Regions from separate parts of the Streptomyces sp. NPDC096310 genome, predicted to be linked through region 1. Evidence: riboswitches for the same ligand, from Rfam matches in the RefSeq annotation. Region 1 holds a riboswitch; each other region holds the start of a gene.
The links. A riboswitch is a leader RNA that binds a small molecule or an ion and turns the genes downstream of it on or off. The one in region 1 is predicted to bind cobalamin.
Positions count from the first base shown of each region.

Region 2: it holds a riboswitch for cobalamin, as region 1 does, so the genes downstream of both, metE (5-methyltetrahydropteroyltriglutamate--homocysteine S-methyltransferase) here and cobN (cobaltochelatase subunit CobN) in region 1, are expected to answer to the same signal.
Region 3: it holds a riboswitch for cobalamin, as region 1 does, so the genes downstream of both, ACIQ7D_RS11910 (ABC transporter substrate-binding protein) here and cobN (cobaltochelatase subunit CobN) in region 1, are expected to answer to the same signal.
Region 4: it holds a riboswitch for cobalamin, as region 1 does, so the genes downstream of both, ACIQ7D_RS12590 (ribonucleoside-diphosphate reductase subunit alpha) here and cobN (cobaltochelatase subunit CobN) in region 1, are expected to answer to the same signal.

Region 1 is NZ_JBIWFO010000032.1:31,278-35,659, forward strand. Features, by position in the region: gene cobN (cobaltochelatase subunit CobN) at 1-1,915, opposite strand, end outside; cobalamin riboswitch at 1,950-2,110, opposite strand; gene cobG (precorrin-3B synthase) at 2,197-3,585, shown strand; gene ACIQ7D_RS34270 (precorrin-8X methylmutase) at 3,615-4,256, shown strand; gene ACIQ7D_RS34275 (precorrin-2 C(20)-methyltransferase) at 4,253-4,382, shown strand, end outside.
Region 2 is NZ_JBIWFO010000007.1:135,523-139,904, reverse strand. Features, by position in the region: gene ACIQ7D_RS16790 (ATP-binding protein) at 1-33, shown strand, start outside; gene ACIQ7D_RS16785 (pyridoxamine 5'-phosphate oxidase family protein) at 55-453, opposite strand; gene ACIQ7D_RS16780 (EF-hand domain-containing protein) at 776-1,312, shown strand; gene ACIQ7D_RS16775 (SAM-dependent methyltransferase) at 1,309-2,217, shown strand; cobalamin riboswitch at 2,291-2,493, shown strand; gene metE (5-methyltetrahydropteroyltriglutamate--homocysteine S-methyltransferase) at 2,655-4,382, shown strand, end outside.
Region 3 is NZ_JBIWFO010000004.1:199,302-203,683, forward strand. Features, by position in the region: gene ACIQ7D_RS11905 (FecCD family ABC transporter permease) at 1-130, opposite strand, end outside; gene ACIQ7D_RS11910 (ABC transporter substrate-binding protein) at 229-1,314, opposite strand; cobalamin riboswitch at 1,382-1,564, opposite strand; gene ACIQ7D_RS11915 (DNA-binding response regulator) at 1,642-2,310, shown strand; gene ACIQ7D_RS11920 (hypothetical protein) at 2,277-3,590, opposite strand; gene ACIQ7D_RS11925 (sensor histidine kinase) at 3,583-4,382, opposite strand, start outside.
Region 4 is NZ_JBIWFO010000004.1:363,231-367,612, forward strand. Features, by position in the region: gene ACIQ7D_RS12575 (carbon starvation CstA family protein) at 1-801, shown strand, start outside; gene ACIQ7D_RS12580 (YbdD/YjiX family protein) at 798-1,028, shown strand; gene ACIQ7D_RS12585 (Uma2 family endonuclease) at 1,107-1,691, opposite strand; cobalamin riboswitch at 1,788-1,930, shown strand; gene ACIQ7D_RS12590 (ribonucleoside-diphosphate reductase subunit alpha) at 2,077-4,382, shown strand, end outside.

The sequences.
Region 1 (4,382 bases):
CGCGGATCGCGGGCAGCTTGGCCGGGTCCATGGAGGAGATCGCCGCGTACTCGTCGAGCAGTTGCTCCAGGCGCGCGATGTCGCCGTACGACTCGGCGCGCGCCATCGGCGGTACGAGGTGGTCCACGAGCGTGGCGTGCACGCGCCGCTTCGCCTGTGTGCCCTCGCCCGGGTCGTTGACGAGGAACGGGTAGATCAGCGGCAGGTCACCGAGCGCGGCGTCCGGCGCGCAGGACGCGGACATCCCGGCGTTCTTGCCGGGCAGCCACTCCAGGTTGCCGTGCTTGCCCAGGTGGATCATGGCGTCGGCGCCGAAACCGCCGTCGTGCTCGGCCGCCTGGATCCAGCGGTACGCGGCCAGGTAGTGGTGCGAGGGCGGCAGATCGGGGTCGTGGTAGATCGCGATCGGATTCTCGCCGAAGCCGCGCGGCGGCTGGATGAGGATCAGCAGATTGCCGCGCCGCAGGGCGGCGAGCACGATGTCGCCGTCCGGGTCGCCGCCCGCGCCGACGCGGCTGCGGTCGAGGAACATCTCGCCGGGCGGCGGCCCCCAGTGCCGCTCGACGGAGGCCCGCAGACCGGCGGGGAGCAGTTCGTACCAGCGCCGGTAGTCGGCCGCCGGTATACGGACGGGGTTGCGGGCGAGCTGCTCCTCGGTGAGCCATTCCTGGTCGTGGCCGCCCGCGTCGATGAGCGCGCGGATCAGCTCGTCGCCGTCGCCGGACTCCAGACCGGGCACGGGCTCGTCCGCCTCCGTACCGAAGTCGTATCCCTCGGCGACCAGCCGGCGCAGCAGCGCGACGGCGCTGGCGGGGGTGTCGAGGCCGACGGCGTTGCCGATGCGGGAGTGCTTGGTGGGGTACGCGGAGAGGACCAGCGCGACGCGCTTCTCGGCGTTCGTACGGTGGGCGAGCGAGGCGTGGCGTACGGCGATCCCGGCGACGCGCGCGGCCCGCTCGGGGTCGGGTACGTAGGCGGGCAGTCCGTCCTCGTCGATCTCCTTGAAGGAGAACGGGACGGTGATCAGCCGGCCGTCGAACTCCGGTACGGCGACCTGCGAGGCCGCGTCGAGCGGCGTCAGCCCCTCGTCGCTCTCCTCCCAGGCAGCGCGGCTGCTGGTGAGGCAGAGGGCCTGGAGGATCGGTACGTCGAGTGCGGCGAGCGCGCCCGCGTCCCACGCCTCGTCGTCGCCGCCCGCCGACGCCTGGGCGGGCTTGGTGCCCCCGGCGGCGAGCACGGTGGTGACGATGGCATGCGCCTCGCCGAGGGCGGCCAGCAGCTCCGGCTCGGGGGCGCGCAGGGACGAGACGAAGAGCGGCAGGGGCCGGGCCCCGGCGTCCTCGATCGCCGAGCACAGCGTCTCGACGAAGGCGGTGTTGCCGCTCATGTGGTGCGCGCGGTAGTAGAGGACCGCGACGGTCGGGGCCACCTCGGCCACGGAATGGCCTGGCCGGCCGAAGCGCGGCGGCCTGACCTTGCGCTCCAGCCGTCCCCAGGTGGGCGCGGCGGCGGGCGGCTCGAAGCCGTGGCCGGTCAGCAGGACGGTGTCGGAGAGGAACCGCGCGAGCTGGTCCAGGTTGGCGGGCCCGCCGTGGGCGAGATAGGCGTGCGCCTCGGCGGCGATCCCGATGGGGACGGTGGACGCCTCCATGAGCTGTGCGTCGGGCGCCTGTTCGCCGGTGAGGACGACGACGGGGATGTCCCGGGCGAGGAGGGCGTCGATGCCGTCCTGCCAGGCGCGCAGACCGCCGAGGAGCCGTACGACGACGAGGTCGGCGCCCTCCAGCAGCGCGGGCAGTTCGTCGAGCGCGAGCCGGGCCGGGTTGGCGAACCGGTACGGGACCGGGCCGTCCGCCGCGTTGGCGGCGCGGGCGCTGAGCAGATCGGTGTCGGACGTCGACAGGAGCAGAAGCATGCGGCGTCTGGCCTTCCTCGGGGTCCGCGCCCCGGGCGGGTGTGGAGGACGGCGGGAGTTCCTGGCTCACCCGACGGCCGGAGCTGTCGGGTTCACAGTGGCGGGACCGCGCCGGGTTCGCACCGGGCTTCCTCCCCATGACGCCGTCACTGGCGTGTGACGGGCCTGACGGGCCCGCCGTCTGCATAGTAAGTGCTGAGGTCACGGGCGGGGGAGGGCGCCTCGTCGGGGCGGCGGACGAGGAGGGGGCGGGCGGGGGCCACGTGGGTATGCTCGCGGCCATGCCGCCCACCTCGCCAACACCCGTGAACCGGGACGAAGCCGCCGCGCGCGCTCCGGTCGGGGGCGCGGTGCGCGATGTCGTACGGGAACGGGGTGACGCCTGCCCCGGCGCGCTGCGGCTGCACCGTGCCGACGACGGGTTCCTGGCCAGACTCCGGCTGCCCGCAGGGCTGTTGACGCACCGTCAGGCGCTCGCCCTGGCGGATGCGGCGGAGCGTCTGGGCGACGGTCGTCTGGACCTCACGTCCCGGGGCAATGTCCAGCTCCGGGGGCTCGGCGCGAGCTGCGGCGGTGAGCTGGCGGCGCTGCTGCACGAGGCGGATCTGCTGCCGTCGGAGGAGCACGAGCGGGTCCGGAACATCGTCGCCTCACCGCTGGCCGGACTCGACGGACTCGGCGCCGGGGACGTGCCGTCGTGGGCCCGGCGGCTGGACGGGCTGCTGTGCGCGAGCGAGGCGGCGGCGGAGCTTTCCGGGCGCTTCCTGTTCGCGCTGGACGACGGCCGGGGCGATGTGGCGACGCTGGGCGCGGATGTGACGTTGCTCGCACGGCGGGACGGCACGGCAACGGTACAGATCGGTATGAATCACCCGCCGTTCGGAGACCAGCCGGTACGGGCGGTACGCGTCCCGGCCGCCGACGCCCCGCGCGCGGCCCTGCTGGCGGCGGAGACCTTCCGCACGGCGGCGGAGGCGAGCGGCACGGGCGCCTGGCGCGTACGGGACTTGCCCGCCGTGGTGGCCCGCGGGCTGCCCGCCGCGGTGACGGAGCGCCTGACGGCGGCCGGGATCACGGTCCTGACAGGGGACTTGGCGGGAGTCCCGACGGGGGACTCGGCGGGGGACCTGACGGGGGATGCGGAGGAGACGCGGGAGGGCGCACGGGTGCCCGTCCCCGGGCTGATCCCCTCCCCCGACGGGACGGTCGCGCTCTCCGCGTACCCCCGGCTGGGGCGGCTGAGCGTGGCGCAGTGGCGGCATCTGCTGTACGGGGGCGGCGGCCTGCGGCTGACTCCCTGGCGCGGGGTGATCGTTCCCGGCCTGGCCCCGGACGACGCCGCCGGTCTCCTCGGGCGCCTCCGTACCGCCGGCCTGGTCACCGAGCCCGGCTCCCCCTGGCTCGGTGTCGGCGCCTGCACCGGGCGGCCCGGGTGCGCCAAGGCGCTCGCGGACGTACGGGCGGACGCCGCCGCGTCCGTGACCACCGCCCCCGCCGCGGACCTGGATCAGGACAGTGACCGGCACAGCGACCGGACCGGGCTGCCCGTGTACTGGTCGGGGTGCGCGCGGCGCTGCGGTCATCCGCAGGGCGAACGGGTGGACATGGTCGCGACCGGCGAGGGCCGCTACACCGTCTCCGTACACACGCGGGACGGGACGAGAACGTGAAGACAACGCAGTCGTGACGACGTGACGAGATGAGCGAGACCACAGTGTTCGACTATGAGAAGGACGGCGCGGCGATATACCGCCAGTCGTTCGCCACGATCCGTGCCGAGGCGGACCTCGCCGGGCTGCCCGCCGATGTCTCCCAGGTCGCGGTGCGGATGATCCACGCCTGCGGCATGGTCGACCTCGTGCGCGACCTGGCCTTCACCCCCGGCGTGGTGGCCCGCGCCCGCGAGGCGCTGCGCGCGGGCGCGCCGATCCTGTGCGATGTGCGGATGGTCGCGAGCGGGGTCACGCGCAAGCGGCTGCCCGCCGGCAACGACGTGGTCTGCACGCTCTCCGACCCGGCCGTGCCCGCCCTCGCCGCCGAGCTGGGGACGACGCGCAGCGCCGCCGCCCTGGAGCTGTGGCGGGACCGGCTGGACGGCGCGGTCGTCGCCGTCGGCAACGCGCCGACCGCGCTCTTCCGGCTGCTGGAGATGGTCGAGGCGGGCGCGCCGCGCCCGGCGGCCGTCATCGGCGTCCCGGTGGGCTTCATCGGCGCGGCGGAGTCCAAGGACGCGCTGGCCGAGCACCCCTTGGCCCTTGAACACCTGGTCGTACGGGGACGGCGCGGCGGCAGCGCCCTCGCCGCCGCGGCCGTCAACGCGATCGCGAGCGAAGTGGAATGACCGACAACACCAGCCTCCGCATGGGCCGTCTGTACGGCGTCGGCCTCGGCCCCGGCGACCCGTCCCTGATGACCGTACGGGCGGTGCAGGTCATCGCCGAGGCGGACGTGATCGCGTACCACAGCG
Region 2 (4,382 bases), on a different contig from region 1:
GGCAAGAGCATCTGCATCACGCTTCCGCTCTAGGGCCTAACACGCCCTGGGGTCTCAGAAGTTCCCCATGGCCCTGGTCACGGTGATCTCGATCGCCACCCGCTCCGGGTTGACTCGCGGCGGCTTGTACCGCCGGGTGTAACGCCGTTCGGCCTCGGCGACCGCCTCGGGGTCGCGGTTGACCACGGCGGTGCCTTCGAGCGTGGCCCAGCGGGCTCCGTCGACCTGGCTGACCGCGACGGGCGCATCGGGTCCTGCCGCGATGACATTCCTGGCCTTCGCCGTCCCGCCGCCGGTGATGACCCGGGCGATCCCGGCGTGCGGGTCGTAGGTCACCCCGACGGGCACCAGGTGCGGGGTGCCGTCGGGGCGGCGGGTGGCGAGCAGGCACAGATGCCGCTCCTCCCAGAACGCGAGAAAGGCCGGATCCGCAAGCAGGGCGCGTGATGCCATGGTGGAAGTCTCTCGGGTCTCGGGCCGGGGCCGGGGCCGGGGTCCGGGGCCGGGGGTCCGGGGCCGGGGGTCCGGGGCCGGGGGTCCGGGTCTCGGTGGCCGGCGTACGGCGTACGGCGCCTCGGCGCGGCGCCCGTCGATACTACGTGCGGGCAAAGCGAGCGCCTCACTTTCCAGAACCGTGGCCTTCCATGCGCCGCCCAGCCCATTGCGCTCGTTCGTGTGCAGGTGCGGGTTTTCCGTATCGCCGCGCCCGCCCCGCCCGGATAGTGGAGGGGCAAGCGGCCCGAGAGCCGGAGACCGGAGAGCAGAGGAGGGCGCCATGCGTACCGTTGAGGCGACCAACCGTGTCCAGCTCGTCTTCTCGCTGTTCGACGCCGACGGGAACGGCTATCTGGAGGCCGCCGACTTCGAGCTGATGGGACGCCGGGTGGTCGCGGCGGTGCCCACGGCACCCGACGCCCGGAAACGCGCGCTGCTCGACGCCTTCCAGCGGTACTGGACGACCCTCGTCACCGAACTGGACACCGACGGCGACGGGCGGGTCGGCCAGGAGGAGTTCACCGCCTGCGTGCTGGCGCCGGAGCGGTTCGCGTCGACGGTCGACGCGTTCGCCGAGGCGTTCGCCGGTCTCGGCTCCCTGGAGGAGGACGGCCTTGTCACCCGTCCCGTCTTCGGTGGCCTGATGAGGGGCGTCGGCTTCCGGCAGCCCAACATCGACGCCCTGTTCGACGCCCTCGACCCCACGGACGACGACCGTGTCGCGGTGGACATCTGGGCGGACGCCATCAGGGACTTCTACCGCCCCGAGAAGGCCGGTATCCCCGGGGACCACCTGACCGCGGGCCTGTTCCGGTGACCCCGCCCGCCGCCGGTACGGCACCGGAGCCGGCCCTCGGGGTGGCCGGGGGCGTGGGCAGGACCGCCCTCATGGTGGCCGCCGCCCGCGCCATCGAGACCCACCGCCCGGACGCCCTGGCACGGGACGAGTTCGCGGAGCGCTTCGTCCGGGCGGCACCGGCCTCGGCCGGCTGGCCGGTCCGCCCCGACCAGGTCCCCGGCGGGAACGCCGACCCGCTCTGGGGCCGCCTCGGCCGGTACTTCGCCCTGCGCACCCGGGTCCTGGACGACCATCTGCTCCGTACGGCGGACACGGGCGTGCGCCAGGTGGTGCTGCTGGGCGCGGGGCTGGACTCCCGGGCGTTCCGGCTCGGCTGGCCGCCCGGCTGTGTGGTCCACGAGATCGACACCGCCGAGATGCTGGCCTTCAAGCAGGCCGTACTCGACGGGTCGGGTGCCGTCCCCGTGGCCGAGCGCAGACCGGTCGCGGCCGATCTCCGGTTCGACTGGGCCGACGCGCTGATCGCCGCGGGGCTCGACCCGGCCGTACCGACCGCCTGGCTCGTCGAGGGGCTGCTGCTGTACCTCCCGGCGGCGGCCGAGCGGAATCTCATCGCGACGGTGGACCGGCTGAGCGCGCCCGGGAGCACACTGGCGTACGAGATCAAGAACCTGGAGGGTGCGGACGTACGCGCCAGTCCCGTCTACACCACGACGAAGGCGCGGATCGACATCGATCTGCCGGCTCTCTTCGACCCGGATCCGCGCCCCGCGTCGGCCGCCGAGCTCGCCCGGCGGGGCTGGACGGTCTCGGTCCGCTCGCCGTTCGATTTCACCCGCCTCCACGGCCGCGGCCCGCTCCCCGAGCCGGACGACGCGCTGGCCGCCAACCGCTGGATCTTCGCGGAGACGCCGGGCTCGTGATCCACCTCACATTCCGGAATGTGAACACATTCGTCCGGCGGGTTGCCCACGCTCTAGCCTGGCGGATGTAGCTGGTTCGCCCTGCCATCCAGGCAGACGCGTCGTAAGAGGGAACCCGGTGGGAATCCGGGACTGCCCCGCAGCGGTGAGCGGGAACGACCGCCGTCATACGCACTGGATCCGACGTACAGGGTCCGGGAAGCGACGGCCAGTAGGTGTCTGCCCCGGCAGACGTGCCCGCGAGTCCGAAGACCTGCCCGTTGCCCGTACGCGACCGATCGCGTGCGGATATCCCGGTGACCTCGTGGGCGGGTCGGCGTACATACCGGACGGACCAGCGCGCCCGAGGCGCCGTCTCGACCGTCGGGTTCGTCACCCTTTCGCGCCCACGTCCCGTCCCCGGGATGTTCAGGAGTCATCTCGCGAAGGAGATTTCCGTGACGACACAGTCCGCGGCCGCGGCAGCACGGGCCACCGTGTACGGCTACCCCCGCCAGGGCCAGAACCGGGAACTGAAGAAGGCCGTCGAGGGGTACTGGAAGGGCCGCGTCACCGCCGGCGCCCTCCGGGAGACGGCGGCCGGTCTGCGCCGGGCCAACTGGCGGCAGATGGCGGACGCCGGAGTCCACGAGGTGCCCACCGGCGACTTCTCGTACTACGACCACGTCCTGGACACCAGCGTCATGGTCGGCGCCGTACCCGAGCGGCACCGGGCGGCCGTCGCGGCCGACGCACTCGGCGGCTACTTCGCGATGGCCCGCGGCACCAAGGATGTGGCGCCGCTGGAGATGACCAAGTGGTTCGACACGAACTACCACTACCTCGTCCCCGAACTCGGCCCCGACACCGTCTTCACCGCCGACTCCACCCGGCAGGTCGCCGAGCTGACCGAGGCACTGACGCTGGGGCACACCGCCCGCCCGGTCCTGGTCGGCCCCGTCACCTATCTCCTGCTCTCCAAGCCCGCCCCCGGCGTGCCCGCCGGATTCGAGCCGCTGACGCTGCTGGACCGGCTGCTGCCCGTCTACGCGGAGGTCCTCGCCGATCTGCGCGCGGCCGGCGCCGCGTGGGTACAGCTCGACGAGCCCGCGCTGGTCCAGGACCGTACGCGCGCCGAGCTGGACGCCGCCGCCCGCGCCTACCGCGACCTCGGCAACCGCACCGACCGGCCCCAGCTGCTGGTGGCCTCGTACTTCGACCGGCTCGGCGACGCGCTGCCCGTCCTGGCGAAGGCCCCCGTCGAGGGGCTGGCGCTGGACTTCACCGACGCCGCCGCGGCCAACCTCGACGACCTCGCCGCCGCGGGCGGACTCCCCGGCAAGCGGCTCGTCGCGGGCGTCGTCAACGGCCGCAACATCTGGATCAACGACTACGAGAAGTCCCTCGCGACCCTCGCCACCCTCCTCGGTCTGGCCGCCCGGGTCGATGTGGCCGCCTCCTGCTCCCTCCTGCACGTCCCGCTCGACACCGCGGCCGAACGGGACATCGACCCGCGGGTGCTGCGCTGGCTCGCCTTCGCCCGGCAGAAGACCGCCGAGATCGTCACCCTGGCGAAGGGGCTGGCCCAGGGCACCGGCGCCATCACCGCCGAGCTGGCCGACAACCGGGCCGACCTCGCCTCCCGTACGGATTCCCCCCTCACCCACGACCCGGCCGTACGGGCCAGGACCGCCGCCGTCACCGACGCCGACGGCCGCCGCGCCCAGCCGTACCCGGAGCGGGCCGCCGCGCACCGCGCCCACCTGGGACTGCCGCTGCTGCCGACGACCACCATCGGCTCGTTCCCGCAGACCGACGAGCTGCGCACCGCCCGCGCCGACCTGCGGGCCGGCCGGATCGACACCGCCGGGTACGAGGAGCGCATCAAGGCCGAGATCCAGGAGGTCATCGCCTTCCAGGAGAAGGCCGGGATCGATGTCCTGGTCCACGGTGAGCCCGAGCGCAACGACATGGTGCAGTACTTCGCCGAGCAGCTCACCGGCTATCTCGTCACGCGGCACGGCTGGGTGCAGTCCTACGGCACCCGCTATGTCCGTCCGCCGGTACTGGCCGGGGACATCTCCCGCCCCGGACCCATGACGGTGCGCTGGACGACGTACGCCCAGTCGCTCACGTCACGCCCGGTCAAGGGCATGCTCACCGGCCCCGTCACCATGCTCGCCTGG
Region 3 (4,382 bases), on a different contig from region 1:
CGACGACCGACCAGACGTCGCCCACCCGGATGTCCGCGGGCCCGATGGTGATCGCCACGGCGACGGAGAGCGCGAGCGCGGCGAGGGCACAGGCCCAGCCTGCCGGGCGGAGCCAGGCCGCCGTCCGGATCCGGTGGAACCGGCCGTCCTGGGCCGGGGCGGACGGTGCGGACGGGTCCGGGGACGCGTGCGGCGCGGCGGGCGTCCCCGACGCCCGTTCCGTGGTTTTCACGCGGCGGGCGCGTACGCGCGCAGCGCCGCCGCCACCCGCTCGACGCCCTCCACCGTACGGATGCTCGGGTTCATCGCCTGGCCGCTGAGCCGGACGTACCGCCGGTGCTTCACCGCGTCCATGTTCCTGGTGGCCGGGTTGGTCTCCAGGAACTCGATCTTCTTGGCCGCCGTCTCGGCCGTCTCCGACCTGCGGGAGAGATCCCCGATCACCAGGAAGTCCGGGTTCCGGTCGGCGACCGTCTCCCAGTTGATCTGGGGCCACTCGTCATGGGTGGAGTCGAAGACGTTCTTGGCACCGACGGTCCGCGTGATGATGCCGGGCGCCCCGCAGCAGCCGCCCATGTAGGGGGCCTCGGAGTTGGCGAACCAGTAGAGGAAGGTGGTCTCCGCCGCCTTCTTGGTGTCGATCCCGGCGACCGCCTTGTTCATCCGTTCCTTCAGGCTCCGGACGAGCGTGGCGCCCCGCTCCTCGACGTCGAACACCCTGGCCAGATCGCGGATCTCGCCGTAGATGTCCTCCATCGTCAGCGGCGTCGCGCGCGATCCGTCGGTGTCGCCGGAGTTGTCCTTGGCGCAGTCGGACGGGGAGACATAGGTCGGCACGCCCAGCTTCCCGAACTGCGCGCGCGTGGCCACACCGCCCTTGCCCAGGGTGGATTCGAAGGAGGAGGCGACGAAGTCGGGCTCGGTGTCGAGGACCTTCTCGAAGGACGGATTGTTGTCGGCCAGCCGCTCGACCTCGGCATTCTCCTTCTCCAGCCCCTTGGGCAGCGGGTCCGTCCAGGTGGCGGTGCCGGCCATCCGGTCACCGAGGCCGAGGGAGAGCATGATCTCCGTGGTGCCCTGGTTGAGCGAGACGGCCCGCTCGGGCGGCGCGTCGATCCGTACCTTCTGACCGCAGTTGGTGACGGTACGGGGATAACCGGCGGCCCCGGACCTGGCCTCCGCCCCGGAACCCGATCCGGCCCCGGAGGCGCTGTCCCGGGTGGTGGTCGTCCCCTGTCCGCCGCAGCCGGTCAGCAACAGGGCGCCGGCCGCGAGGAGAAGAGTGGTACGGCGGGCAAGGCGTGCGATCGGCACGGAGTCGTTCCTCTGCGTCGAGGGCCCATGCGCGGAGCCCGGTCGTACGGTGCTCCCCCGCCACGGGACGCGGACGGAGGCCGCCAGCAGGTCTTCGGACTCGGGGTCATCCGGACGGGAGCGCCTTCCCGGACTGCCGTCCAGTGGCCGATGCCCCGCCCGTCGCCCTCACCGCTGCGCGTCAGCTCCGGATTCGCACCGGATTCCCTGACCCACGTACATGGGTTCGACTGGCCTCGGCAAGCTATCACAGGCGTTTTCCCGCCCCCCTGCGGCACTTTCCGGCGCTTTCCGCCCGGTGGCGGCCCGCGCGGCGGACAATGGGGCATGGCCGAAACCGCGCCCGTGAAGGTCGCCCTGATCGACGACCATCCCGTGGTCCTCGCGGGCATCGAGTCCTGGTACGCGGCATCGGAGCGGCCGATCGCGGTGACCGCCAAGGGCCCCGATCTGTCGGTGGCGACGAGCGGGCCAGGGCGGGACGCGGACGTCGTGGTGCTGGACCTCCAGCTCGGCCCGGGCAGGTCGGCAGGGCTGCCCGCCTACCCCGAGCTGCGGCAACTCGTCGCGCGGGAGCGGCAGGTGATCGTCTACACCATGCAGGACAGCCAGGAGACCGCGCTGACCTGTCTGGATCTGGGCGCGTTCACCTACCTCACCAAGGCGGAGGGCGAACGGCACCTCATGGCGGCGACCCTGGCGGCGGCCGACTGCCGCCCGTACACCCCGCCCGCGCTGGCCGGGGCGTTCGGCAGCGACGCGCGCAAGGGGCGGCCCGCGCTCACCCCGCGTGAGGTGGAGGTGCTGCTGGAGTGGTTCCAGTCGGAGTCCAAGGCGATGGTCGGGGCGAGCCTGGGGCTCTCGGTCCGTACGGTGAACACCTATCTGGAGCGGGTCAGGATCAAGTACGCCAACGCGGGCCGGCCCGCGACGACCAAGGCCAATCTGGTCGCGCGGGCCATTCAGGACGGGCTGACATCGCTGGACGAGCTGTGACCCCGGGCGCCGGGGACGGCGGCGACCACGTCGTCGGCGCCGCCGGCGCCGGCCGAAGCGACCCTGCCGCCCGGAGCGGCGCCGTCGCTCGCAGCGGCTCCGTCGGCAGCGGTGTCGAGGACGCAGGACGCCTCGACCAGCAGCCGCCCCTCGCTGCGTACGGTACGCACCCGCACCCCCTGCTCGGCCGCGTCCGGGATCTCCGTCAGCGCCGTCGCCGGGCCGTCCGTCACCACGCTCACCCGCACCAGGCCGCCGCTGCGCACCACCGTGGCGCGGGCGCTGTGCTCGGCGGTCGCCAGCGCGGCGAGCACCGGCTCGGTGAGCGCGCGGCGCAGCCGCCGGTCCACCGGGGCCGAGGCCCCGCGTACGGCGAGCTGTACGTCGACGCCCTGGCGTTCGGCGACGTCGATACCGGCCCGTAGTTCGTGGAGCAGCGGATCGTGCGCGTGGTCGCGCTCCGCGAAGAGCCGCCGCAGCCGCGCGGCCTCGACGGCGGAGCGGCGCCGTACCGCCCCGTCCCCCGGGTCGAGCGCACCGTCCGCGAGCCCGGTCAGCAACGGCAGGACGGAGCGGCCGAGTTCGGCGTAGCGGGCCCGCTGGTCGGCGTGGACCTGGGCGGCGACGGCGGCCTCCGTACGGACGCGCTCCTGTTCGCGCCCTGTGGCGCTCGCGGCGGCGGCGCACTCCCCGAGCGACCGGGCGAGCATCGCGGCGGCCACCTGGAAGGTGCAGATGGCCAGGGCGCTGACGGCCATCCCGGAGGCGGCCTCACGGGTCGGCACCCCGGCGAGCAGCAACTGACCGAGCGTCACGGCGAGATGGCCGCCGATGAAGACCAGCGTCGGCCCCAGCCCGGCGTCGAAGAGCAGCAGCACCCCGAACCAGCCGATCTCCAGGAACGTCCAGTGCGGGGTGCCGATGAAGTCCTCCACGGGCAGCCGGCTGGTGGCGACGGTCGACGCCACGACGGTGCAGGTCAGACCGAGCACCACCCACGGGCGCGGCCGGCCGCGCCCATCGGCGCCGAGCAGCGCGTCCACCATGATCAGAAGGGTCAGCAGGGTGAACGCGAAGAGCTGGACCCAGGGCTGGTCGTAGCCGCGCAGGCTGGCGAGCAGGGCGGGCAGGGCGAGCCCGAGGTGCACGGCGGTGAGGATGAACAGCCCGGCCACCCGCAGCCCGGCGCGCATGTCCCGGGCGATCCGGTCGGTCAGCGGATCGGCGCCGACGCCGTCCGCCTCCTTGCCGGCAGGGGCAGGTGACCGCGCGTCAGACACGGGGCCACTCCAGCCGTACGGTCGTGCCCTCGCCGGGGCGGGAGGCGATCGTGGCCCGGCCGCCCGCCGACTCCATCCGCTCGACGATCGAACGGGTCAGTCCCCGGCGGTGCGCCGGTACGCGCGCCCGGTCGAAGCCGGTGCCCTCGTCGCGGACGACGACGGTGACGGTGTCCCCGTCCCGGACCGCCGTCACCGTCGCGACACCGACGCCCGCGTGCCGGTCCACATTGCGCAGGGCCTCCCCCAGGGAGCCGCGCAGCGCGACGGCGGCGGCGCGCGGGACCGGGCCCAGGGAGCCGGGCGCACGGTCGAACGCGATGTGTACGGAGAGCGGGTGGCCGTCGAGCTCCGCGAGCAGCTCCCGCGTCAGGTCGGCCAGGCCGCCCGCCTCGTACGCCTCGTACGCTTCACGCATCTCATGGGGCTCATCGGTCTTGTCCGTCCCCGCGGGCGCGCGCTCCGCCGCCAGCCTGCGCAGGTCCTTGGCCGCCTGGGTGCGGACCACGTCCGGGCTGAGGGAGGCGCCGTGCGCCGAGACCATCAGCAGGGTGGCGCACGCCGTGTCGTGCAGGGTGGCGAGATGTTCCCGCTCGGCCGACCGCTGCGCCTGGGCCACATCGTGCCGCCGCCGGGCCTCGGCGGCCCGCGCGCCCGCCGCGTCGGCGGCCCTGCTGCCGCGCAGCACGAGCCGGTACATGCCCTGGCAGAGCAGGGTCTGGACGAAGAGCCACCCCACATTGGGCAGCGCGTACGTCCAGCCGTCGGGACGGTCGAGCACCGCGCCGGCCA
Region 4 (4,382 bases), on a different contig from region 1:
TCGGTCGTCGGCGGCACCGCCATGAAGGCGTTCTGGTACCACTTCGCCATCATGTTCGAGGCGCTGTTCATCCTCACCACGGTGGACGCGGGGACGCGCGTCGGGCGCTTCATGCTCCAGGACATGCTCGGCAACATCTACAAGCCGATGCGCCAGGTGAGCTGGAAGCCGGGCGTCTGGTTCGCCAGCGCGGTCGTGGTCGGCGGCTGGGGCTACTTCCTCTGGGTCGGAGTCCACGACCCGCTGGGCGGTATCAACCAGCTCTTCCCGCTCTTCGGCATCGCCAACCAGCTCCTGGCGGCCGTGGCGCTCGCCGTCTGCACCACGCTGCTGGTCAAGTCCGGCCGCCTGAAGTGGGCCTGGGTGACGGCCGTGCCACTCGCGTGGGACGCCGCCGTCACGCTCACCGCGAGCTGGCAGAAGATCTTCTCGGGCGACCCGAGGGTGGGCTTCTTCACCCAGCGCGACGTGTACCGGTCGGCCATCGACCGGGGCGAGGTGCTGGCCCCGGCCAAGACCATGGACGACATGCACACCGTCGTCACCAACTCCACGGTGGACGGGGTCCTCTCGGCGCTCTTCGCGGTCCTCATCCTGGTCGTCATCGCGGACGCCGGGCGGGTCTGCTTCAAGGCGATCCGTGATCCGGAGAGCGTGAAGCTGGTGGAGGTCCCGTACACCGAGTCCAGGATCGTCGCCCCGGCCGGCATGATCCCCACCAAGGAGGAGAAGGCTGAGCTGGCCGCCGCCGGGACCGCCAGGGAGCGGGAGAGCGTCCCGGCGGGAACGGGCCCGGCATGACCCGGCCCCGGAGCCGGGCGGAGCGGGTCCGGCAGGTGGCGGGGCGGATCCGCTGGTACGTACGGGAGTTCACCGGCGAGTCCGCGTACGAGCGGTACGTGGCCCACGCGCGGGCCCACGCGGACGCCGGTGCCCCGACGGGGGAGGTCATGACCCGCCGCGCCTTCGAACGCAGCCGCACGGACGCCCGCGAGGCCGACCCGCGCGAGGGCTTCCGCTGCTGCTGAGCCTTTGCCGAGCCGCACCGCGCGAACCACGGGCCGCCGGACCTCTTCCACGGGTCCGGCGGCCCGTTCGTCGTCACCTCAGCGCACCCAGTCCTTGAGCTGCTCGGTCTCCAGCGTGATCCCGACCGGTTCGGGGAGAGTGATCTCCTTGCCGAACGGCACGGTGTGGATGGTCTCGTACCGCACTCCGTCGGGCTCGCTGTGGACCGTCACAACGCAGTTGTCCCGGTCGATCAGCAGGTAGACCGGGATGTCGGTCTGGGCGTAGGCACGCGGCTTCTCCACCCGGTCACGGTTGTCGGTGTCGGAGTCGTACGACGTGACTTCGACCGTCATCAGGACCGGGGCAGGATCGGCCCACTCCCCCTGGCCGACGAAGGCATCCGTGGGGGCGAGTGAGGCATCCGGACGGGCTCGGCCCTTCCGATACGTCTGCGCTTTGAGTCCCTGGTCGGGATGGAGCCACAGCTCCGGACGGGACTGCATACAGATACGGGTCAGCCACTGCACGATGCGTCCGTGGTCCCCATCCGGCACAACCCTGCTCCTGATCTTCCCGTCGATGAGTTCCAGCCGAATGCTCGTAATGGTGCGGGCCATTATCGCGGTGGCCTCGTCGAACTCCTCGGGATGGATCTGAGACTCGTAGTCGATGACCGTCATGGGGATACCTCCTCCTTGTCACAACGACGATAGCGGAGGGGTCCGACAACGACCGTCGAAGCGACCCACGACACAACATCTGGGGGGTGGCGCACCGCGCGCCCCCCAGATGTATGCTCGACCTCGCTGTCGACGCAGGGGAATCCGGTGTGAATCCGGAACTGTCCCGCAACGGTGTACTGTGGCGCGCTTTGTCGTGCCCGCCAGTCCGAACACCTGCCGGCAGTGCGTCCGGCTCGACCGATCCGGGCGCCCAGACGTCCGGGCCTCGCGGTTGGGCCGGTGGACGCGGCGCGGTGTGCCGCCCTGCGAAGGCATGGGGTGCGGCCGTGCGCGCGGACCCGTGCCTCCTCGTGGCCCAGAGCCGAGCGAGGGAGAGCACCACGTGACCATCGCGCCAGCGGATCCGGTTTCAGTTGCCCCGGAGGCACCGTCCGAGAACGGGGCGACGACCGTCCCCGGGCAGGCCGACGCCCCCGGCACCGCGCTGCTGCGGACCCTGACCGAGCTGACCGCCGATCTGCCCGACGCCGACCCGGGCAGGATCGCCGCCGCCGCGCTGCGCGGCCGCAACGCCCGCTCGGACGAGGCCGAGCTGCGCGAGCTGGCCACGGAGGCGGCGGCCGGGCAGATCTCCGACGACCCGGCGTACTCCCGCCTCGCCGCCCGGCTGCTCACCCGTACGATCGCCGACGAGGCGGCCTCCCAGGGCGCCGTGTCGTTCTCCGCGTCCGTCGCCACCGGCCATCGCGAGGGCCTGATCGCGGACCGTACGGCCGCCTTCGTCACGCTCCACGCCGACCGCCTCGACGCGCTGATCGACCCGGCCGCCGACGACCGCTTCGGCTACTTCGGGCTGCGTACGCTCTACAGCCGCTATCTGCTCCGGCACCCGCTCACCCGCCAGGTGATCGAGACGCCGCAGCACTTCATGCTGCGGGTCGCCGCCGGGCTGGCCGAGGACGAGAGCGCGCACGCGCTGGACGAGGTCGAGAAGCTGTACCGGCTGATGAGCCGGCTGGACTACCTCCCCTCCTCCCCCACGCTCTTCAACTCCGGTACCCGCCACCCGCAGATGTCGTCCTGCTACCTGCTGGACTCGCCGCTGGACGAGCTGGACTCCATCTACGACCGGTACCACCAGGTGGCGCGGCTTTCCAAGCACGCGGGTGGGATCGGACTGTCGTACTCCCGTATCCGTTCGCGCGGTTCACTGATCCGGGGGACGAACGGCCACTCCAACGGCATCGTCCCGTTCCTGCGGACCCTCGACTCCTCCGTCGCGGCCGTCAACCAGGGCGGCCGGCGCAAGGGCGCCGCCTGTGTCTATCTGGAGACCTGGCACGCGGATCTGGAGGAGTTCCTCGAACTGCGCGACAACACGGGCGAGGACGCGCGCCGTACCCACAATCTCAACCTCGCGCACTGGATCCCCGACGAGTTCATGCGCCGGGTCGAGGCGGACGGCGTCTGGTCGCTGTTCTCGCCGGTGGACGTGCCGGACCTGGTCGACCTGTGGGGCGACGCGTTCGACACCGCGTACCGCAAGGCGGAGGCCGACGGTCTCGCCCGCAGGACGATCAAGGCCCGTGAGCTGTACGGCCGGATGATGCGCACCCTCGCGCAGACCGGCAACGGCTGGATGACCTTCAAGGACGCGTCGAACCGTACGGCGAACCAGACCGCCGAGCCCGGCCACACCGTCCACTCCTCCAACCTCTGCACAGAAATCCTTGAGGTGACGGACGACGGCGAGACGGCCGTCTGCAACCTCGGCTCGGTCAACCTGGGCGCGTTCGTGGACGCGGCCACCGGTGAGATCGACTGGGAGCGGCTGGACGAGACCGTCCGTACCGCCGTCACCTTCCTCGACCGGGTCGTGGACATCAACTTCTACCCGACCGAGCAGGCGGGCCGCTCCAACGCCAAGTGGCGTCCGGTGGGCCTGGGCGCGATGGGCCTTCAGGACGTCTTCTTCAAGAAGCGGCTGCCCTTCGACTCCCCGGAGGCCGCCGCGCTCTCCACCCGGATCGCCGAGCGGATCATGCTCGCGGCGTACGAGGCGTCCTGCGACCTCGCCGAGCGGAGCGGCCCCCTGCCCGTCTGGTCGAAGACGCGCGCCGCACGCGGGGTGCTCCACCCCGACCACTACGAGGTGGAGCTGAACTGGCCCGAGCGCTGGGCGGCGCTGCGCGCCCGGGTCGCGGAGACCGGTATGCGAAACTCCCTCCTCCTGGCCATCGCGCCGACGGCGACCATCGCGTCGATCGCGGGCGTGTACGAGTGCATCGAGCCGCAGGTCTCGAACCTGTTCAAGCGCGAGACGCTCTCCGGGGAGTTCCTTCAGGTCAACTCCTACCTGGTGGCGGAGTTGAAGCGGCTCGGCGTCTGGGACGCGCAGACCCGCGAGGCGCTGCGCGAGTCCAGCGGCTCGGTGGCGGGCTTCACCTGGATCCCGGCCGAGGTGCGGGAGCTGTTCCGTACGGCGTGGGAGATCCCGCAGCGCGGCCTGATCGACATGGCGGCGGCCCGTACGCCGTTCCTGGACCAGAGCCAGTCGCTGAACCTGTTCCTGGAGACGCCGACCATCGGAAAGCTCAGCTCGATGTACGCGTACGCGTGGAAGAAGGGGCTGAAGACGACGTACTACCTGCGCTCGCGCCCGGCGACCCGCATCGCGCGCGCGGCCGG